Regions from separate parts of the Salinithrix halophila genome, predicted to be linked through region 3. Evidence: riboswitches for the same ligand, from Rfam matches in the RefSeq annotation. Region 3 holds a riboswitch; each other region holds the start of a gene.
What was found. Region 3 has a riboswitch for lysine ahead of lysA (diaminopimelate decarboxylase). Riboswitches for the same ligand answer to the same signal wherever they lie in the genome.
Positions count from the first base shown of each region.

Region 1: linked by a shared signal. The riboswitch ahead of ACFOUO_RS16135 (amino acid permease) and the one ahead of lysA (diaminopimelate decarboxylase) in region 3 are both predicted to bind lysine.
Region 2: linked by a shared signal. The riboswitch ahead of ACFOUO_RS02460 (aspartate kinase) and the one ahead of lysA (diaminopimelate decarboxylase) in region 3 are both predicted to bind lysine.

Region 1 is NZ_JBHSAP010000018.1:623,230-630,691, forward strand. Features, by position in the region: gene ACFOUO_RS16130 (spore germination protein) at 1-1,188, opposite strand, end outside; gene ACFOUO_RS16135 (amino acid permease) at 1,360-2,823, opposite strand; lysine riboswitch at 2,972-3,161, opposite strand; gene gndA (NADP-dependent phosphogluconate dehydrogenase) at 3,577-4,989, shown strand; gene treR (trehalose operon repressor) at 5,085-5,795, opposite strand; gene treC (alpha,alpha-phosphotrehalase) at 5,845-7,462, opposite strand, start outside.
Region 2 is NZ_JBHSAP010000007.1:49,817-57,278, reverse strand. Features, by position in the region: gene ACFOUO_RS02470 (carbohydrate ABC transporter permease) at 1-761, shown strand, start outside; gene ACFOUO_RS02465 (carbohydrate ABC transporter permease) at 775-1,590, shown strand; lysine riboswitch at 1,844-2,020, shown strand; gene ACFOUO_RS02460 (aspartate kinase) at 2,137-3,381, shown strand; gene ACFOUO_RS02455 (peptide ABC transporter substrate-binding protein) at 3,645-5,273, shown strand; gene ACFOUO_RS02450 (ABC transporter permease) at 5,372-6,301, shown strand; gene ACFOUO_RS02445 (ABC transporter permease) at 6,305-7,228, shown strand; gene ACFOUO_RS02440 (ABC transporter ATP-binding protein) at 7,241-7,462, shown strand, end outside.
Region 3 is NZ_JBHSAP010000018.1:423,786-431,247, forward strand. Features, by position in the region: gene ACFOUO_RS15120 (TetR/AcrR family transcriptional regulator) at 1-104, opposite strand, end outside; gene lysA (diaminopimelate decarboxylase) at 271-1,599, opposite strand; lysine riboswitch at 1,676-1,843, opposite strand; gene ACFOUO_RS15130 (stage V sporulation protein AE) at 1,942-2,523, opposite strand; gene spoVAE (stage V sporulation protein AE) at 2,530-2,883, opposite strand; gene ACFOUO_RS15140 (stage V sporulation protein AB) at 2,920-3,342, opposite strand; gene ACFOUO_RS15145 (stage V sporulation protein AA) at 3,329-3,955, opposite strand; gene sigF (RNA polymerase sporulation sigma factor SigF) at 4,301-5,065, opposite strand; gene spoIIAB (anti-sigma F factor) at 5,076-5,531, opposite strand; gene spoIIAA (anti-sigma F factor antagonist) at 5,528-5,881, opposite strand; gene ACFOUO_RS15165 (D-alanyl-D-alanine carboxypeptidase family protein) at 6,015-7,217, opposite strand; gene ACFOUO_RS15170 (hypothetical protein) at 7,406-7,462, opposite strand, start outside.

The DNA of each region.
Region 1 (7,462 bases), 200 kb from region 3:
GATGGCCGTCAGGGCAACCACGATGATCATCGAATAGGAAACCAAACCTGCACGCACGATTGCATCGCCGATGACGAGACCGCCCACTATGCCGATGGTCTGACCTACCCGGCTGGGTAGACGAACCCCAGCCTCTCGAAGTAGTTCAAAGATCAATTCCATCAGCATCGCTTCGATCAGAGGCGGAAAGGGAACCCTCTCCAAGGTGCTTTTAATGGTAAAAATCAAGTCAATCGGCAAAATCTCCGGGTGAAAGGAAACGGTGGCGATATATAAGGCGGGTAAATGGGTGGCGATCAAAAAACTCATTAGGCGGATCGCTCGAACAAACGAACCAATGATCCAGCGACCGTGGTAGTCGTCCGGGGATTGGTAGAAGGCATACAGAGTGACCGGTACAATCAAGGCTGTCGGGCTTTCTTCAGAAAGAATCGCCACTCTCCCCTCCATCAGATTGGCCACCGCCCGGTCCGGCCGCTCCGTGCTAAGTTGCTGAGGAAAAGGAGACCAGGGATTATCCTCAGTGAATTCCTGGATGTAACCAGGGGAGATCACCGAATCGGAAGAAATGGACTTCATTCGCTTCTCGATCTCCCGGATCAAGTCCGGATTGGCCAGATCCCGCATATAGACCATGGCGAGCTTTGTTTTGGTCACTCTTCCTACTTCGATGAAACGGACCGTCAAATGGGGGCTCTCGATCCGTTTTCGAATGCTGTAAAGATTGATAGTCAGTTGCTCCACAAACCCATCATGAGGTCCGCGGACGACGCTTTCGTTTTCCGGTTCACTCATACTCCGCGCGTGAGTAGCATTCGTACCCAAGGTAAAAAACGAGCGTTGCCCGTCCAGGAGCAGTACCGAATGACCCGCGATGACGGCTTCTACAGCACTCGCCAGGCTCTTTTCCTCCTGAAAATCCACAGCGAGGAGATTCTCTTCCAAATCCCCTTCCGGCTCCTGGGACAAGGGCTTTACCACATCCCGACGGATTAACTGAGTGTCCGTCAGGGAATCGATGTACAGGATCATCCCATCCCGGCCGTTAAAACGGATCTTTCTTTTCTTGAGATCCTGGCTGTGAAAGAGGGTTTCCTCAATGTACTCCACATTCTTTTGCAAAGACTCGTCCAGTTCTACTTCCTTTTTCGACGTGGATTGGGAACGCTTTTTACGATTCAGAGACAGCGGTCGTTTCCTCTTTTTCATGACGTTCCCCTCCCTTTCGCTACTACCGTCCATGTGAGGCAGTTTCTCTTAATATGACCCGATAAGATGCCGATATGCCTCAAACCAAGGCCATCCAAAATAAAAAACCCGGCCCATTCCCCAGGGCCGGGTACCTGCTTCCTCTTATTCTTATTTTTCCTCGTCGAACCGGCATTCCATAAGCGGAACTACCTTCGTTTTCTTCACCCACTTATAGCCGAGCCACAGGATGAGGAAAAGGGGGATACCGATGTAAGCGACGAGCAGCCCGTACCAGTCGACTCCCCCGCCGGTAAAGGCCGACCAGTTCTGCCCGGCAATGACGATCAGACAGAGGGCGAAAGCGAACAACGGGCCGAAGGGGAACCATTTAGCTCGATAGGGAAGCTTAGAAGGATCCCTGCCCTGAGCCACGTACGCTTTTCGAAAACGGTAATGGCTGATCGCTATTCCCAACCAAACGATGAAGCCGGACAGACCAGAAGCATTGAGTAACCAGACATAGACTGTCCCATCCCCAAAGATGGAAGCAAGGAAGGCCAACATGCCGATAACGGTAGTGGCGAGCAGGGCAAACACAGGGATTCCACGGCGGTTTACCCGGGCGAATAGTCGGGGAGCGTGGCCTTCTTTGGCCAGGTACCACAGCATCCGAGTGGAGGCGTACATTCCCGAGTTGCCCGCAGATAGCACTGCTGTCAGAATCACCGCGTTCATCACTGAGGCGGCAAAAGCCAGGCCCGCTTTATTGAAGACGATGGTGAAAGGGCTAACCGCGATGTTTCCCAAGTCATCGTTCACCAACTTAGGATCCGTGTAAGGAATGATCAGGCCAATGATTAAAATGGCGAACACATAGAAGAGCAGGATACGCCAGAAGACCTGGCGGATGGCACGCGGGATATTCTTACGGGGATTTTCGCTTTCCCCGGCAGCTACCCCGATTAACTCCGTACCCTGAAAGGAAAAACCAGCCACCATGAATACGGCCAGGATGGCAGCCCATCCTCCATGGAAGGGGGCGTCGTTCAACGTCCAATTATGAAAACCGACAGCCTGACCTCCCATGATTCCAAAAATCATCAAAACGCCAACGATGAGGAAAATGACCACCGTTCCCACCTTAATAAAGGCGAACCAGTATTCCGCTTCACCGAAACCGCGGACGGAGAGGAAGTTCAACCCGACCAAGATCGAAAGAAAAAGGCTGCTCCACAAAATTGAAGACGTATCAGGGAACCAGAATTTCATTACCAGCGTGGCTGCTGACAAATCGGCGGCGATAGTAATCGCCCAGTTATACCAATAATTCCATCCCATAGCAAAACCGAGGGCCGGGTCGACAAAACGGGAGGAATAGGTGCTAAAGGAGCCGGAGACGGGCATGAAAGAGGCCATCTCCCCCAAGCTGGTCATCAAAAAATAGACCATGATTCCCACAGCAACGTAGGCAGTCAGTGCCCCGCCGGGGCCGGCTTCATGAATGGAGCTTCCACTGGCTACAAACAGCCCCGTCCCGATGGCTCCACCAATGGCGATCATCGACAGGTGGCGGGACTTTAAATCTCTCTTCAACCCTCCCGAAGATGCTCCGTTTTCCGAAGTTACTTGCATGGATGATTGCACCCCTCTTTTTTATTTATTGCAGAAGATTCAACAACCCTTTCGCTATCACCTTTTTTGGCAAATACCCACGCGATAGATAATAGAAAATACCGCCGAAAACGATCTTCGACGGTACTGTGCAAACCACATCACCTTCCGCGAAGATAGCGCACCACGGCAGCAGCGAGAGCCGACGTGACAGTCCTGTCCCTTGTCGGAAACAGGCCCAGCCTGACCGTCCGGAGACGACAGCACAGACTTCGGCGGCTTTCCCTTTCTCCCGCGTTCCTAGGGAACTCCGTCCCTCCTGCGGGTTACTAATGAAAACCGCAACCTCTACCTCACCTTACAGCGATGAGGATTTCGTCATCATTCGATTGTTGACAATCGGTAACCAGTATAACGAATGGAAAAAAGGTTGACAATGGGATGTTTTTCCGTCCCGGGATGCTGGTATTCTAGTTACCAACAAAACGATTTGATGGCACCCCTGAGCCAACTTCCGCCGCTTCCCCTCTAATCACCTACAAAATGGGCCATAAACGGGCAATCTATGGGGCTTCTCCCCTGCCTAGTTATTCATCAACCCGTCATTTACGATCAGGCAACGACCGTACTCTGGATGAATTGGAAAAGTCTTAACGGCTTACTTTGAGGATTTCTTCCCTTTGACGATTGATCCCGCTTCAAAGGGATACTATACTGTGAACATCCGCCTATTTCCTAAGTCCCAGTATTCAGACCAAGAAAGGATGATCGCCTTTGTCCAAACAACAGATCGGTGTTATCGGCCTGGCCGTCATGGGTAAAAACCTGGCCTTCAACATCGAGAGCAAAGGATTCTCCGTCTCTGTTTACAACCGGTCACCGGAGAAAACGGAACAGGTTTTGAAAGAAGCCGAAGGCAAAAATCTGAAGGGTACTTTTAGCCTGGAAGAATTCGTCTCCTCTCTGGAGACACCTCGCCGCATCCTGTTGATGGTGAAAGCCGGGGAAGCAACGGATAAAACCATCGAACAACTGAAACCCCTCCTGGATAAAGAGGATATCCTGATCGACGGCGGCAACGCCTATTTCGAGGATACGATGCGGCGCAACAAGGAGCTGGAAGACGAAGGGATCCGCTTCATCGGGGCAGGGGTCTCAGGCGGCGAAGAAGGGGCTCTCAAAGGCCCCTCCATCATGCCCGGCGGCCAAAAGAGTGCCTACAAGCTGGTAGAGCCGATCTTGACAGCCATCGCGGCCCAGGTAGAGGGAGAGCCCTGTACCACATATATCGGTCCCGATGGCGCTGGACATTACGTAAAAATGGTCCACAACGGGATCGAGTACGGTGACATGCAATTGATCTCCGAAGCTTACCACTTAATGAAAGAAGGACTCGGCCTTTCCAATGAAGAACTGGCCCAGGTCTTCGCCGAGTGGAACGAAGGGGAATTGGACAGCTACCTCATTGAAATTACAGCAGACATCTTCACCAAAAAGGATGAAGAGACCGGCAAAGCGCTCGTCGATGTTATTCTGGATACCGCCGGCCAGAAAGGAACGGGAAAATGGACCAGCCAGAGCGCCCTCGATCTGGGAGTTCCTCTCTCCATCATCACCCAATCCGTCTTTTCCCGTTTCCTGTCTGCGATGAAGGAGGAACGGCAGAAAGCTTCCCGTATTTTGCGTGGTCCCGACTCCGGCATCGCTACCGACGACAAGAAAAAATGGATCGAATCGATCCGCCAAGCCCTCTACGCCAGTAAAATCTGCTCCTACGCCCAGGGTTTCGCCCAGATGCGGGCAGCATCCAATGAATATGACTGGAACTTGGACTACGGTAGCATCGCCATGATTTTCCGCGGTGGTTGCATCATTCGGGCGCGCTTCTTGCAGAACATCAAAGAAGCTTACGACCGGGAACCTGCTCTCACCAACCTGCTCCTCGACTCCTACTTCCAAGAAGTGGTGGATCGTTACCAAACCTCCTGGCGTAAAGTCGTCGCCCTTGCCGTTCACAGCGGCATCCCTGTCCCCGGCATGTCCGGTGCTCTGGCCTATTTCGACAGTTACCGCCTGGAGCGCCTCCCTGCCAACCTGCTTCAGGCACAACGGGACTATTTCGGTGCCCACACGTATCAACGGGTGGACAAGGAAGGGACTTTCCATACCGATTGGTTGCGCAAATAAGCCCCGCGAATCCTATCATCATCCTTTTGAAAAGCAAAAGCGATGGCCCCCTAAAAAAGGGGCCATCGCTTTTTTTATGAGGGCTTTCTTCCGCATTATTGCCTTCGCGCGAAATCGACAAAACGGAATTTATCCGGTCGATGGCGGGATTCGGTGTACTGGAAAAGTTGAGCGTCCTCGAGGTGGACGTAGTTTCGAACGACAACGATCAGCTCATGGCGGGTCAAGTCGAGGAGGGAGCTGTCCTCTTCGGTCGCTTCCTCGACCGTGATCACCTTCTTCGCGAAGCTGATCGGAATGTCCATCGTTTTCTCCAGGTATTGATAGATTGAGTCTTCACAGATCTCTTTTGTCAGGTCCGGCACACAAGACTGGAGAAACCAATCCTTATCCAGGATGATTGCCTCCCCATCCATCGTCCGAGTGCGTACCACTTTCCAGATAGGTTCGTCAGGGCCCACTTTCAGCCGGGAAGCGATCTCTTCTCCAGCCAGGCTTGCCTCCAGGGAGACCACTCGAGTAACCGGACTTTCCCTCATCTTAGCAGCCAGCTCTTTAAAGCTGACAAGGCCTGAAACGGGAAAATCGAACCGATCGATGGGAAGGACAAAAGATCCCTTTCCCTTTACTTTCTGGATATACCCGTTTTGGGCCAGAAGGTTGAGTCCTTTACGCACAGTTTCCCGGGAAGTGGTATAGGCTTCAGCCAGCTCGTTTTCCGAGGGGAGCTTGCTGTGGGGGCGGAGGATGCCATTCTGTATTTGTTTTGCGTAATCACGGTAAATCTTGTAGTAGATATTGTCCATCCAGTACGCCTTCCTTCCAGTTGCTCTCCTTCCTTACCGGGTCGATCCGTTACGAGTTCGTCAAACGGAAAACCACGGACTCGTAGGGGCGCATCTCCATACCGCGAAAATCGGCGGAGCTGGCAGGGTAGTTCGTGAGAAGCTGAACGCCCATCCACCCTTCCCATCTTTCCGGATCGGGAAGTTCAAATCGAACTTGGTGATCGGTGAAATTGTTGACCACCAGCAGCTTCTCCCCGTCTCCGTGACGGAAGTAGGCAAAGAGATTCGGATCATCGGGCAGGATCAGTTCGTAGCGCCCCGTGGTCACGATGTCCATCTCCTTACGCAAGCGGATCAGTTCCTTGTAATGGTACAAGACGGAATGCGGATCTGCAAGGGCTTTCTCCACGTTAATTTCCTGGAAATTGGGGGCCGTTCCGATCCAGGGTGTACCTCTGGTGAACCCCCCATGTTCTGTGGCATCCCATTGTATCGGGGTTCGGGAATTATCCCGGGATTTCTCCCCAATAACAGCCATCACTTCGGCTTCAGGGATACCCTTTTCCTTCAAGATCCGATACATATTGCGTGTCTCTACGTCCCGGTATTGGTCGATGGAAGTAAATTTGGGATCGGTCATTCCGATCTCTTCACCCTGATAGATAAAGGGAGTTCCCTGCATGAGATGGATGACAGTAGCCAGCATTTTCGCGGACTCTTTGTGCCATTTTCCATCATTTCCAAACCGGGAGACAATCCGGGGCTGGTCGTGGTTGCACCAGAACAGAGCGTTCCATCCGCCTCCCTCATGCATCTTCACCTGCCACTCGGATAGGATGCGTTTCAAGGCGCTAAAGTCCATCTCCCCTTGCTTCCACTTCTCTCCCTCGGGGTAATCCACTTTTAGATGGTGGAAGTTAAAGGTCATGTTCAACTCCCGGTTTTCCGGCCGGGTATATTGGATACACTCGGGGATGGTGGTGGAAGACATCTCTCCCACAGTCATCATCTCATAACGGGAGAACACCTCCTGATTCATCTCCCGAAAAAACTCATGGACCCGGGGGCCATCGGTGTAAAATTTACGACCGTCCCCTGGTGGCACTGAACCGTCATCGTCGGGGAAACGCTGATCCTTGGAAATCACATTGATCACATCGAGTCGGAAGCCATCCACTCCCTTATCCAACCACCAGCGCATCATATCGTATACTTCTTGTCGAACGCGGATGTTTTCCCAATTGAGGTCTGCCTGGGTAACGTCGTAGAGATGCAGGTAATACTGTCCCGTTTTTTCGTCCCATTCCCATGCAGAGCCGCCGAATTTGGATTGCCAGTTATTAGGCACTCCTCCTTCAGGAGTCGGATCTTTCCATATATAAAAATCTCGGTAAGGATTGTCCTCGGAAGATCGAGCCTTCTGGAACCAAGCATGTTCCGTCGACGTGTGGTTCACCACAATGTCGAGCAGCACCTTCAGTCCACGAGCATGGGCCTCCTCCAACAATTCTTCAAAATCTTCCATCGTCCCATATTCTTCATGGATGCTTCGGTAATCACTGATATCGTAACCGTTATCCCGCTGGGGAGATCGATAGATCGGTGTCAACCACAAAACGTCGACTCCGAGATCCTTTAAATAATCCAGCTTTTCGATGATTCCACGGAGATCCCCTACTCCGTTT
Region 2 (7,462 bases), on a different contig from region 3:
TCACGTTTCTTAATCCGGACTTGTCCCAGTTTGTCGGTTGGGACAATTATATGCGCCTGTTACAGGATAAACGCTTCCACACGGCGTTAAAGAACACCTCTTTTTATTCCCTAGGAGTGGTGCCGGTGCAAGTGAGTATTGCCTTGTTGCTGGCCCTGATCGTCAACAGCCGTCTCCGGGGGAAGACATTTTTTCGGGTGGCGTATTTCCTGCCCACAGTCACTTCTACCGTCGCCGTGTCCGTCATGTTCCTGTTTTTGTTTAAAAGGGATGGGCTGGTTAACGCTTTTTTGTCCCTCTTCGGGGTGGAGGGGCGCAGTTGGATGCTGGATATTGATTTTGCTTTACCCTCGATCATGTTGATGGCCGTGTGGACCACGGTCGGCCAATTCATGGTGATCTACTTGGCCGGGTTACAGGACATCCCATCCGATCTTTATGATGCGGCGGAGGTGGATGGGGCGGGCCCCTTCCGGCAGTTTTGGCACATTACGCTACCGCTCTTAAAGCCCACCACTTTCTTTATCGTGGTCATGTCGATCATCGGTACTTTTCAGGTGTTTGATCAGATGTACGTGATCTCCAAAGGGGAAGGCGGACCGTTGGATTCCACCCTCACGGTGGTACTGTATCTATACAATGTCGCCTTCAAAGATTTTGAGATGGGCTATGCATCGGCGATCGCGTTTTTCCTGTTTGCCGTTATTCTCGTCCTCACCCTGATTCAGCGCAAATTTTTCGGTGAGGAGACACGTATGTAAAGGAGGGGTTTCCATGAACCGCCTGTTGCGGATTTTATTCTACACCGTGGTGGTGGGATATGCATGTCTCACACTGGGACCCTTCCTGTGGTCCATTTACACCACCTTCAAAACGACGCCAGACATCAATCGGTTGTGGGTGCCGTTATCGGATCTCACTATCGCCAACTATGTCCATATCATTCTGAGTGATCAATATCCCTTTGCTCGCTGGTTTCTAAACAGTATCGTGGTAGCGGTGATCGTCACGGTCGGCAACCTCGTGTTCAATTCCATGGCGGGCTACGCCCTGGCGCGGATCGAATTTCCCGGTCGGACGGTGTTATTCTTAACCATTCTGTCCGTGATGATGGTGCCGGGACAGGTGATCCTGGTTCCGATGTATATCCTCTTGTCCAACCTGGATTGGGTCAATTCCTATGCCGGGCTGACAATACCGTTCCTGGTGCAAAGTTTCGGGATCTTTCTCATGCGTCAGTTCTTCCTGTCGGTTCCCCGGGAGCTGGAAGAGGCGGCCTTTCTCGACGGTCTCAGTCGTTGGGGGGTGTTCTGGCGGATCGTGATGCCCCTCGCCAAGCCTGCGCTGGCGGCCCAGACTATTTTCATTTTTATGGGAAACTGGAACAGTTTTATGTGGCCCAACCTGCTGGCCAGCACCAAAGATATGTATACAGTGCCCGTGGGCCTGAACACCTTGTACGGCGAGTATGACGCTTTCTGGAACAACATCCTCGCCGGCGCCATGTTTATGACCGTACCGGTAATTATTGTGTTTATCTTGTTTCAACGCCATTTTATTAAGGGAGTATCAACTACGGGCTTAAAGTGATGGGGTTCGGGTGGCGGGGTTGGTTCCATCATTTCCGTTCACAAGCTCCCTCTCTGACTGAAGGAGTACTGGTGACAGCCGGATGTCCATACGGTTCCCTTCTTTTCCCGTAAGAAAGGTGTTGTACTGTTTTTGTCGGTATGTTACCATCGTAAACAATTAAAAATACGGGCGAGAGCGAATGATTGAAAAATTTTACGTTTGCTTTTTTCGCTCGGGGGTAAGTGAACAATCGAAAACCCTCACGATTCACGTGTGAATAAGAGGTGCAAAAACCATCAGTATCCGTTGCGAGGTGCGGTGCCGAAGAACGGCGGAGAAAGGGGTTTATTGCCGAAGTCCGTCCACCCGCCGCGGGAGGAGGGGTTGGGTCCGTCACCGAACAGGGGCGGGACTGTCACGGGATTTTCCGTGGAGAGCTGATCACAGGGAGCGAGTGAGGCTGGTGTGTGCCGTTGGTTAAGGCGACAGCTGGAACTTCCTGCTGTGGCCTTTTCTTGTCTCAAGGGCCGCACCGTAAAAAGGAGAGGAGATTCTAACAGGAAAATGGGACTCGTCGTACAAAAGTTTGGCGGAACTTCCGTCGGCAGTGTGGACCGTATCCAAAACGTCGCGGAAAAAGTGGCTAGAACCCATGCTGAGGGTCACCAGGTTGTAGTGACGGTGTCGGCGATGGGAAAGACCACGGATGAGCTGGTCTCCCTGGCTCGGCAGATAAGCAGTCACCCTCCCCAGCGGGAGATGGATGTCCTCCTGACTACGGGCGAGCAGGTGACCATTGCCCTTCTTAGTATGGCTTTGCAGGAGAAAGGGTTGAAAGCGCGTCCCATGACGGGCTGGCAGGCGGGCATCCAGACGGATCCCATTCACGGAAAAGCGCGAATCGACCATATCGATACCCGCAGGGTAAAAGAATGCCTCGAGTGGGGAGAGATTGTTGTTGTTGCAGGCTTCCAGGGAGTTTCCGCCGAGGGAGAGATCACGACTCTCGGACGGGGGGGATCTGATACGACGGCCGTCGCCCTGGCTGCAGCGCTTCGGGCAGATCGGTGTGAGATCTTCACCGATGTTACCGGTGTCTTCACTGCTGACCCCCGGATGGCGCCCAAAGCAAGCAAGCTGAAGGAAATTTCCTATGAAGAGATGCTGGAACTGGCTAACTTAGGGGCGGGGGTTTTGCACCCGCGGTCTGTGGAGTGTGCCATGACCCATCAGGTCCCGTTGGTAGTCCGATCCAGTTTTGTTGACGAAGAAGGTACCTGCGTTAAGGAGGCGGACCAGATGGAAGAACAGATCAATGTGCGGGGAGTGGCCCACGATCTTCAGGTGGCGAGGATGAAAGTCCTGGGCCTTCCCAATCGGGCTGAGACGCTGACGACGCTCTTCACCCGACTGGCTAATGCTCACATCAATGTGGATATGATTGTTACCAGTGAACATGACGATGAGCGGATCGATGTGGCTTTCAGCGTTCACGAGGATGAAGGAGACGAGGCGCAAAGCGTGATCGAGGAGTACCAGGGTGAGTTGGGCTGTATCAAGGTTCTCTCTGAGACGGGCTTGGCCAAAGTATCCGCTGTGGGGGCGGGAATGGTCACCAATCCTGGTGTCGCGGCACGGATGTTCACATCCCTCTCCGAAGCAGGAGTCCGAATTAAGATGGTTTCCACATCGGAAATTAAAATCTCTTGTGTCATTCCTAAGGGACAGGCGGAAAAAGCGGTCCGGGAGCTCCATACGACTTTCGGCCTTGATGTAGAGGAAGAGGCGCTTGCCGGCGTCGTTTCATAAGGAAAGACGAAACGTATAAAAAACTGGGAGGGACTCCATTTCCTTCCCAGTTTTTTCTATGCTCTCAATCAAATAAAAATTGGCCATTCCTTGCAGGACTTTTTTTATAGAAGACGGAATATAGATAAAAGGGCTGAATGCTCGTTCAACCGGATTACGGGTCATTATCTCTTCGGTCCTGTCGGGGACGAGCAGACGGCACGGAACCTGGTGAACCTCAATGGTCGCTGGGGCCCATTTTTCTCAAGGGGGTTGTGAAGCAAATGTCAAAGAGGTGGACCAGTTGGATTGCAATCGGATTGGTACTCAGCATGGCTTTCTTGGCGGCTTGTGGGAGCGATGCCGGTAAGGGAGCTTCAGATGAACAAGTTCTCACTGCAGGGATGGTTGTAAGTGAGCCGCCAAACTTGGATCCGGCAAAAACAGAGGATTCTCAATCTGGCTTGATCGCCCGCCATGTGATGGAAGGGTTGGCCAATATGGATAAAGAGGGTGAACCGACACCGGGGATCGCTGAGAAATGGGATGTGAGCAAGGACGGAAAGAAAATCACCTTCCATCTGCGCGATGCCAAATGGTCCAACGGGGATCCGGTGACAGCGGGGGATTTCGAGTACGCATGGAAGCGAGTGCTCAATCCTGATACCGGTTCCACCTATGCCTATCAGCTGTTCTACCTGAAAAATGGCGAAAAGTACAACAAAGGGAAAGCCAAAGCGGATGAAGTCGGGGTAAAGGCCGTCGATGATAAGACGCTGGAAGTGGAATTGGAAAAACCGACACCGTATTTTATCTCGCTGACTTCCTTCTACACCCTGATGCCCGTCAACAAAAAAGTGGTGGAGAAGAATAAAAAATGGGCCGCCAACGCCGATACCTTCGTGAACAACGGAGCGTTTAACTTGGCCGAATGGAAACATGATTCCAAGATCGTGTTGAAAAAGAACAAGGATTACTGGAATGCGGACAAAGTGAAGCTGGCTCAGATCAACCTGCCCTTTATCGGGGAAGATAAGACCGGCTACCAGATGTTTAAAGCCGGTGAAATCGACTATGGCGACAAGACGATTATCCCTGCTGACATGATGGGAGACCTGATCAAAAAAGGCGAAGTGAAGAGCGTTCCGGAATTGGCCAGCTATGCCTACGAATTTAACGTGAAGGAAAAACCCTTTACCAACGAGAAGATCCGGAAAGCCTTCGCGATGGCCATGGATCGGAAATCCATCGTCGAAAATGTTGCGCAAGGGGGTCAACTCCCCGCCAATGGTTGGGTCCCCCGTGGAATGCCCGATTTTGCAGCTGAGAAGGATTGGGTACAAGCGCATGACACGTACTTAAAACCCACCGCCCAAGCCGAAGAAGCGAAGAAGCTTCTGAAAGAAGGAATGAAGGAAGAGGGCTGGGATAAGCTTCCGCCAGTTACCATCGATTACAACACAGATGAAGGACATAAGAAGATCGCTGAAGCAATTCAACAGATGTGGAAGAAAAACCTCAATGTTAATGTAAAACTGCGCAACTCCGAGTGGAAAGTGTATTTGGAGAAAAAACATACCGGAGACTTCCAGGTCGCCCGCTTCGGTTGGCTGCCGGACTATGTGGATCCGATGACCTTCCTGGATATGTACACGACGGATTCCGGTCAAAACGATCCCAGCTATAGTAACAAAAAATATGACGCATTGATTAAGAAAGCCAAATCGACAGCCGACCAAAAAGTCCGGATGGAAGCTCTGCACAAAGCGGAGAAGATCCTGATGGAAGATATGCCGATTGCCCCCATCTATTCTTACACGCACAACACGATGCAAAAGGAAAATGTGAAAAATGTGATCTACAAGAAAGATGGCCACACGGACTTCCGTTTTGCTTACCTGACTGAAGAGTAACCGTATAGGCAAGTGGCACTCTCAGTTTTGGTGCAGGAAGAGATCACCCCGATGGGGTGGTCTTTCCTTGCTTATAATCAAGCGGGAGGTGGATTGCAATGCTTCGCTATATTGGAAAGCGCTTAGCCGTTATGTTGACGACCTTATGGGTAATCTCTACCTTGACTTTTATCTTGATGAACTGCATTCCGGGAGATCCCTTCACCTCGGAAAAGAAACTTCCGGAACAAACCTTGAAAAATTTGAAGGCAGCTTATGGTCTGGACAAGCCGCTGCCGATGCAATATGTAGTTTATATCAAGAACTTGGCTCAAGGGGATTTAGGGTTTTCCATCAAAAACACGAACCGAACCGTCAATGATATGTTGAAAGAAGGATTTCCCGTCTCTGCCCAGTTGGGGTCGCAGGCCTTGATTCTCGCTATTTTTGCCGGAATCGTGATGGGAACGGCGGCTGCTCTGAAACAGAATAGGTTGCCTGACTATACCCTCATGGTTTTGGCGGTAATCGGTCTCTCGGTGCCCAGCTTTGTGATTGCTCCCCTGTTTCAAAAATATTTTGGGTTGAAGTGGGAGCTCTTGCCCATTGCAGGGTGGGGGGAATTTGACAAGACGATCTTGCCTGCCATCGCCCTCGCTTTTACACCGCTAGCGCTGGTGACACGGTTGATGCGTTCCAGCATGTTGGAAGTGATCGGGCAGGACTATATCCGGACTGCACGAGCCAAGGGGCTGCCTCCCTGGCGTGTCATCAGTTCCCATACCTTGCGGAATTCGATCATTCCCGTGGTGACACTCATCGGTCCCTTGGCAGCAGCGATTCTTACCGGGAGCTTTGTCATTGAGAAAATCTTTTCCATACCGGGCATTGGAAAATATTTTGTTGAGAGTATCACCAATCGCGATTATCCGGTGATCATGGGGACCACCATCTTTTTTGCCGCCTTTTTGATTACAATGAATTTCTTAGTGGATTTGGCTTATGGGCTGATTGATCCCCGGATTAAAGTCGGCAAGAGGGAGGCATAACGAATGGCGATACCCGCAGAAAGGTTTGAACAAGCACCGAAACGGGACCTTGAAGCAGAAACGATATCGAGACCCAGTGTCAGCTATTGGCAAGATGTATGGAGAAGGTTGCGTCAAAACAAATTGGCCATGATCGGACTCGGCATCATTACTTTGCTTTTGGTCATGGCGATCGCGGGCCCCTTTATGCTCCCATACACCTATTATGAGCAGGATCTCGGGGCTGGGAAAAACCTGGAGCCCTCCGCTTCCCATTGGTTTGGTACGGATGACTTGGGCCGGGATGTTTTTGTTCGGACCTGGCATGGTGCACGGATTTCTTTGACTATCGGTGTGGCCGCAGCTCTGATTGATCTGGTAATCGGGGTGATATACGGGGGTCTCTCCGGGTATCGAGGAGGGCGCACGGATGAGATCATGATGCGGATCGTGGATGTCCTATGGGGGCTTCCCTATCTTCTCGTGGTGATTCTGATCCTGATCGTTATGGATAACCCGGGCTTGATCCCCATCTTAATCGCACTCACGGTTACCGGTTGGTTGAATATGGCACGGCTGGTCCGCGGCCAGGTTTTGCAAGTAAAAGAGCAGGAATTTGTGATGGCCTCCAAAACCCTTGGTGCGAGCACCCGTCGGTTGATGACCAAGCATCTGATTCCTAACACCTTGGGTCCGATCATTGTCATACTGACCTTCACGGTCCCCAGTGCCATTTTTGCCGAGGCCTTCCTCAGTTTCTTAGGGCTTGGTGTCCAAGCGCCCATCGCGAGCTGGGGAACCATGATCAACGACTCCTTAGTAGTTGTCCTATCCGATGAATGGTGGCGGCTGTTTTTCCCGGCGTTCTTTTTAAGCTTAACCTTGTTGGCTTTTAACGCTTTGGGTGACGGCCTGCGGGACGCCCTGGATCCAAAGATGCGAAAGTGAGGAGGGAGATCCATGAAAACGATTCTAGAAATCAATGACCTGCATGTATCCTTTCAGACCTATGCCGGTGAAGTGAAAGCCGTTCGCGGGGTCAACCTCCGTCTGGAGAAAGGAGAGACGCTAGCTATTGTAGGGGAATCGGGGAGTGGAAAGAGTGTCACTGCCCAGTCTGTCATGCGTTTGATCCCCTCCCCGCCAGGTCGCATCAAGAAGGGGGAAATCCTTTTCGACGGC
Region 3 (7,462 bases):
TTGGTAGATCCCTTTTCATAGCCTCTATCCGCGAATTCCCGTACAGCCGCATCCAGTACCGCACGCCGCTTCTCTTGCGGCATTTCTGGTTTTTCTCTTCTCATAACATCCCCTCCCGGAATTGACCAATCGGTCAATTCCATAATACGCCATTATCGACCGATTGGTCAATAAATCATTTAAAAAAACCCCGCCTTTTTTAACAAAGACGAGGTCAGTCATTTCTCGATTTTCAATCGAAGAGGCGTGGGCAAGTCCCTCATCGTCTCTTTACCCCTGAGCCGGTTCAGCCGTTGGCACCCGTTCCGGCAGGCAGTCATTTCGGATAAGGTCATCCAGGCTTTCCCGGCGAACCACCAAGGAAGACTCACCGTCACGGACGAAAACGACGGCGGGACGGCGCACCCGGTTGTAATTGTTGGCCATGGAATAATTGTAGGCACCGGTGCAGCTGACGGCTAGGAGATCCCCTGTTTTCACCTGAGGGAGAACGGCGTCCCAGATTAGCATATCCCCGCTTTCACAAAGTTTGCCGGCAACGGAAACGGTCTCTTGCATTTCCTCTTTAGCACGGTTGGCAAGCATGGCCTCATAAGCAGCCTGGTAGAGAGCCGTTCGGGGGTTGTCATTCATCCCTCCATCGACGGCGATATACTTGCGTACCCCCGCCACTTCTTTCATCGTACCGACCGTGTATAGGGTCGTACCCGCTTCTCCAACAATACTGCGACCCGGCTCCAACCAGATCTCCGGTACCCCCGCTTCCCCAAACCCAGCCCGCACACCGGCGGCAATCGCTTCGACATAGGCGGAGACGGGCAGAGGCCGATCTTCTCCGCTGTAGCGAATGCCAAAGCCTCCGCCCAAGTTAAGGATCCGGGTTTGAAGGCCGAGAGAGGAGCGGCATTCCCTGGATAGCTGAGCCATCTTTTCAATGGCAAGAGAAAAACCGTCTGTTTCGAATATTTGACTCCCGATATGGCAATGGAAACCCAAGAGCTCCAACGATTCTGCTGCAATAGCCTTTGCTGCTGCCCGCATCACCTGTCCGCTTTGGTAGTCGAAGCCAAACTTGGAATCCTCTTGGCCGGTCTGGATGTAATTATGGGTATGGGCCTCCACTCCAGGGGTTGTACGGAGCAGGATTTGGGCTTTCATTTCTTTGTCTGCGGCTAGGCCGGCCAACAGTTCCAGTTCAATGAAATTGTCGACAACAAAAAGTCCCACTCCCGCTTCCAAAGCCATCTCCAATTCCTCGGGGGTTTTGTTGTTCCCGTGGAAATAAATCCGCTCCGGCGGGAATCCGGCTTTCAGGGCCGTATACAGTTCCCCGTCCGAAACCACATCCAGCCGAAGCCCTTCCTCCGCTACCACCCGGCACATGGCCAGCGTGCTGAAGGCTTTACTTGCGTAAGCCACCTGGAAGGGCAATCCCGTATGACGGAAAGCGGCGATGAATTGGCGCATTCGTTCCCGGATCAGCGCTTCGTCCACAATATAAAGGGGGGTGCCATACCGCGCCGCGAGCTCGACGGTATCGCATCCTCCAATTTCCAGATGTCCCTGCCCATTGATCCGGCTGGTTCCGTGTAAGTGCATGGATGGGTCTCCTCTCCGTCTCTTTGAAAAGAAAAAAGCAACGGACGAATACGTCTGTTGCCTAGAACGCAGTCCTCCTGATGGTAGCTCTCCGCAAAGCTGCGGCAGTCCCCTGCTTGTTTAGCAGGAGACCAGTACAGCGGCTTCGGCATCCACTGTACTTCGGCAGGCAACCCTTTCCCTTTTTTTCATCGATGCCTTTCTCCAAAAAGGTACTGATGCAACCTGCGCCTCTACACAATCAGAGCTTTGATTAGCTTGAATAGGTTGTTCCGATAAACTAATTACCTTGGAGGATACCACAATCCCGACAGCATGCCAAGAGACAAAAGGCTGATTTTTTCAATGGGGAACAGGAATGTCCAGGCCACTTTTTTCCATGATCAGATGGACGGCCTTGGTCGTTACCGGTGCCCCCCATAAACGATCATCATGATGGGCCATTTTCCCTACATCACCAATTCCGACTACGAGCGGAAAACGGAATCGATTCAAGACATCCACTGTATCCCCGTAGATGCGCAGAGGGCCCTCCGGCAGTTCCACACCCTCCTTGTCTACGCCATGTTGTACGATCCGGCCTTCCCGGTCTAAGGCAACATGAACTGACACCCCGGCCACCTCCGGGCAGTTAGAGGCCACCGCCACCACCCCGAGAACATCGACTTCCGGGTGGCTGACGACGTATTCAAGCGCTTTTTCCCCTTTGCCCTTCCAACGGGATCCGCAGTCATCAAACATGATCAACACAGGATCGTAAGCAGCCGACCGGATCAATTCCACCAATTCTGGCCCTGTCAGCGGCGTTGGATTGCCGGCTGAGGCGGAGATACAACGTCCCCCAATTCGCCTCGCCACTGCTTCCACCGTCTCCTGTGCGACCCGATCCCCATCCGTGATCAAGATCACTTGCCGCTTTGTCACGAATCATCATCCCTTCGGGCGGAAAATCAAGGCGGTGAAGAAGCCAAAGATAATGGCTGCCGAGATACCTGCACTAGTAACCTGGAAAATCCCCGACAAAACACCGATCAAGCCGTGTTCCCTCGACTCCTCTAGAGCTCCGTTAACCAGGGAATTCCCGAAACTGGTAATAGGAACCGAAGCCCCCGCCCCGGCAAATTTGATTAACGGTTCGTACAAACCGAACCCCGCCAAGACGGCACCGACCACCACGAAGGTGCTCAAAATGTGGGCAGGCGTGAGGGGAGTCAAATCCATAAGCAATTGCCCGATGACACAGATCAGACCTCCGACAAGAAAAGCAGTCCAGATAGAACCCATAGTAAGCTTCCTCCTTCAAACAGAAATGTGGATAGTTTAATGCGAAGATAGTACGAGCCACTGAAATAGAGAGCCAGCCACCTTGCCAAAGACCATTGCCATCAACAGGTACAGGATATAACCTTGGAACCGAATTCGCTTGGCTAAAATCGGCAACACGTTGAGTACTTCCGTCAAAGCTGCCGCCAAGAGACCAATAAAGCACCCGCCTATCAACCCGAGAGGGACTGTGCTGATCACAGGCAGGAAACCGACCCATCCCCGAAAATCCACCCAGGTGGAGAAAATCGCCCCTAGAATAAGGGCGTATTCGTAAAGATAGACAAACCTCTTCGTACGACTCATCACCGTCAGGCGGGGGATGAGATCTAGAACCGTGAGAAAGGCGACAAAACCGCTGCCGACAGCCAGACCACCAGCGAGACCAACGAATGCAAGGATGGCATTATTCAGGACCATAGGGATCCTCCCGTCGCTGTTTTGCCTTCTCATGGTCGATGACATACTGGTCTAGATTTTCCTGGTATAGAAAAACCTCCAGTTCCAACGGGCTGGGCTCATCGTTAAATTTTCGCTTGAACAGGTGATTGAAAAAGAGGATCATGCCAAGGCCAATGCCAATAGAATAGGGAATTTGCAGGATGAGAGGGCTTGAGTTTCTCACCCCTGTCATCAGGTAATAAATGCGCTCATGGACATCCTTCATGCTGACATCGGTATGAAAGTTCATAATCGCCAGCCCTGATCCGACAAACAGGATGAGCCAGACCAAGGCGACAGAGAAGGCTGCTGGTACCTTCGGGCGGCTTTTCAGTTCCACGATGGTATGGGACAACCCCACACTTTCGATGTCCAAACTCCCATTCCTCCGGCGAATCACCTCAAGCACATCCATCAACTCCACAACTGCAAGACTTCCCTGATCCCTTCCGAAACGAAAGACCGGAAGATTCTCTAGGGACTCTTCCTCTCCCTCCGCCAGAAGCCGAGCAACATCCTTCACCCGTAAAACCTGGCCGGGGCTGGCATGGACCCGTTTTCGCATCTGAACATAGATCCTCTTTGAAGCCACGGCACACTCCCCCTGACGGGTTTAGTATGTGCGTCCTCTGCCTCTTCCCATACAAAAAAGCACCCCCTGAAGGAGAGTGCCAGATTATTGACAAAGTCTTTCCGTAGGCCGGTTTCCAGCGATGCGCCTGTTGGACCGACCACCTAGCGGAGTGTCCGGAGGCTCCAACCGTTTTGCGGCCACACCCGCTTTTCCTTTGGCCGCTGGTTGGAGCCGGAGGGCACGGAGCGGACAGTCCCCACATCTGCGGGAGGAACATCGGGCGCGGAGTCGGAAATCCGGCCTCGCGTCCCCGTCCGGTTTGTCAGTAGCTTCGCACTCCCTGAAGGAGATGCCTTCTTTTCACTAAGCAGTCCCGTCGTCGATCTCATCGCGAATACGCCGAATGATCTTTTTTTCCAACCGGGAGACTTGAACCTGGGAAATACCAAGTCGATCCGCCACCTCTGATTGTGTCTGATCCTTGAAAAAACGCAAGTAAACGATCAGCCTTTCCCGCTCATTCAATCGGTTGATCGCTTCTTTGAGGGCGATCTTATCGAACCAGGATTCCTCCGATTCATCAGCAATCTGATCCATCAGGGTGATGGGGTCGCCATCGTTTTCATAAACGGTCTCATGGATGGAGGTAGGAGCCCGATTGGCTTCCTGGGCAAAGACGATTTCCTCCGCGGTCACCCCCATCTCCTCGGCCAGTTCGTGGACAGATGGGGAGCGGCCCAGTTTTTTCGTCAGCTCGTCTTTCGACTTTCGAACCCGGTTGGATAGCTCTTTGAGTGATCGGCTCACCTTTACCATCCCGTCGTCACGTAAAAAGCGTTGGATTTCACCGATGATCATCGGAACAGCATAGGTGGAAAATTTCACCTCATAACTGAGATCAAACTTGTCCACTGCTTTCAGGAGACCGATACAACCGATCTGGAAAAGGTCCTCTGCTTCATACCCGCGATTGAGAAAACGTTGAACCACAGACCAGACCAGTCGGATATTATGCTGAACAAGCCGATCTCTTGCAGTGTGGTCACCCTTTTGACTCATTCGGATTAACTTCTTAACCTCTTTGTCGGACAGATGAGGGTGGCGGGAGTTTCGTACATCGGAGTCCATAGCCGCCACCTCAGTTACGAATCGTATGTTGGTGGGTTTTGAGAACCTTGACTAGTCGGACCCGTGTGCCTTTTCCTGCTTGGCTTACAATCTCCACTTCATCCATGAAGTTCTCCATGATGGTAAAACCCATCCCGGAACGCTCCAATTCCGGCTTGGACGTGTACAAAGGTTGTCGGGCTTCCTCTACGTCGTCGATGCCAAGCCCTCTGTCACTAATTTCAATGGAGACCTTTTGCCCTTCAATCTCCGTGCGGATGGTGATGATTCCATCTGTCCGCTCTTCATACCCGTGAATGACGGCATTGGTCACCGCTTCCGATACGACGGTCTTGATGTCTGTCAGCTCTTCCATTGTTGGGTCCAACTGAGAAATAAAAGAGGCCACCGCCACCCTGGCAAACGATTCGTTTTCCGAGCGGCTGGCAAAGGTCAGCTCCATGAAGTTCTTATGTACCCCGTTCATGATGCCACCCCGCAAGCACGGATCGCCGCATCCTCATCCTCATAAAAAGAGAGAATTTTAAACATCCCGGAAAGTTCGAAGAGGCGTCGGATGGAAGGCTGTACCGAGCAAACCCCCATCCGACCGCCTAACTGGGAAACCTGTCGATATCTACCCAGGATGACGCCCAATCCTGAACTGTCCATGAACGAAAGTTCGGATAGGTTGAGGACCAGGTTCGTATCGATCCCTTTCGACAATTCCTCCTCCATCTGTTTACGAACGTCAGAGGCAGTGTGGTGATCCAATTCGCCGGACAGACGGACGATGAGAACATTTCTTCGGCGAGACACATCGACATACAGGCTCATTTCTTTTGTCACCCCTCAGGCATCGGTAGGTTCGTCCTAATGGTTTCTACGGACGGACTGGAGGTTCCTTCTCGTTGACAAAAGAACCAAAAAATCGGGAAGCCCCGCGAGGGACTTCCCGATTTGTCAAACATCAGGATGCATTTTCTTCCGAGGGTTCTGCGTCCTCAGGGAGGAAAAGCATCTTTTTCATGGTTCGTTTGGTAAGGGTCCACCAGTCTGCCCTTGGAATATCTCGGGCTGCCGTTAAATCCATTCGGGCCAGTTCCTTGCCCTCTTTCTCCACCAAGATTCGCCCTAGCACCTGCCCTTTTTTCACCGGTGCCGACAGTTTCGCCCACACCACTCGCCGGGTGTATTGCGAAGGATCGTCCCCTTTTCGAATCAACAGGCTGAACTGGCGGGGCGCACGGATTTGAATCCGGTTTTTCATTCCTTTGTCCACCGTCAGCTGATCAATCCGATCCCCCTGCTTATAGACAACATGATTGGTAAACTGAGTGAAAGCATAATCCAACATGCGAGAGATTTCCCGGTTGCGGGCTTTGACATCGGGCTCCCCCATCACAACAGCGATCACTCTGAAATTCCCTCGCTTCGCCGTCGCAGACAAGCAGTACTTGGCCTCAGCGGTAAACCCGGTCTTGAGCCCGTCCAATCCCTGATAAAATTTCACCAGCCGATTGGTATTGACAAGCCAGAAGGGTTTTTTAGAATCCTTCCGCAGGTAATCTTCGTAGATACGTGTGTATTGGGTGATCTCGGGGTGTTTCATTAACTCCCGCGACATAACGGCAATGTCCCGAGCGCTGCTGTAGTGATCCGATGCAGGTAGACCGTTGGGATTTTGGAACCGCGTTTCCGTCATCCCCAGCTCCTGCGCCCGTTTGTTCATCATTTCTACGAAGGCTTCCTCGGTTCCTGCGATATGCTCCGCCAAGGCGACCGAGGCATCGTTAGCACTACCCACCGCCACTCCTTTCAAGAGATCCCGTAGCTTCATCTTTTCTCCGGGTTCTAGATAAATTTGTGATCCTCCCATAGAAGCCGCATGTTCACTGATACGGACGGTGTCCTCATAGGAAATTTTCTGTGAATCCAACGCCTCCATCAAAAGCAGCATCGTCATGATTTTGGTAATACTTGCCGGAGCCAGCTTCGCCCGACTGTTTTTTTCATATAAAACCGTCCCCGTATCCGAATCGACCAGAATCGCCGACTTGGCCGTCGGGGCCAGCCCCCCTTCTGTCACCTCCGCAGCCCAGGCGGACCGGGGAAGGAGCAGGGTAAAACAGAAGCAGAACAAGAGCGTTCCTACACAGACTCGAGATCGCATACCGCTTCCCTCCAATCTTCGTACCCCTAGTGTGAACGACGCCCAGGAGGATTATTCCAATGGAGGAATCCTTTTTTTAAGTACGCATGAAACAAAAAAAACAGCCGGAATACCGGCTGAATGAAGGAGTGTATGCTCATTCTGTGAACTACTCACCATTGAAATGGTGCGCTTCTTGTTTCATTGAATTAACCGATATCGTCTTCTCCACGAAAGCAACCAGCGTACGCTGCTTTGTAAGTCGT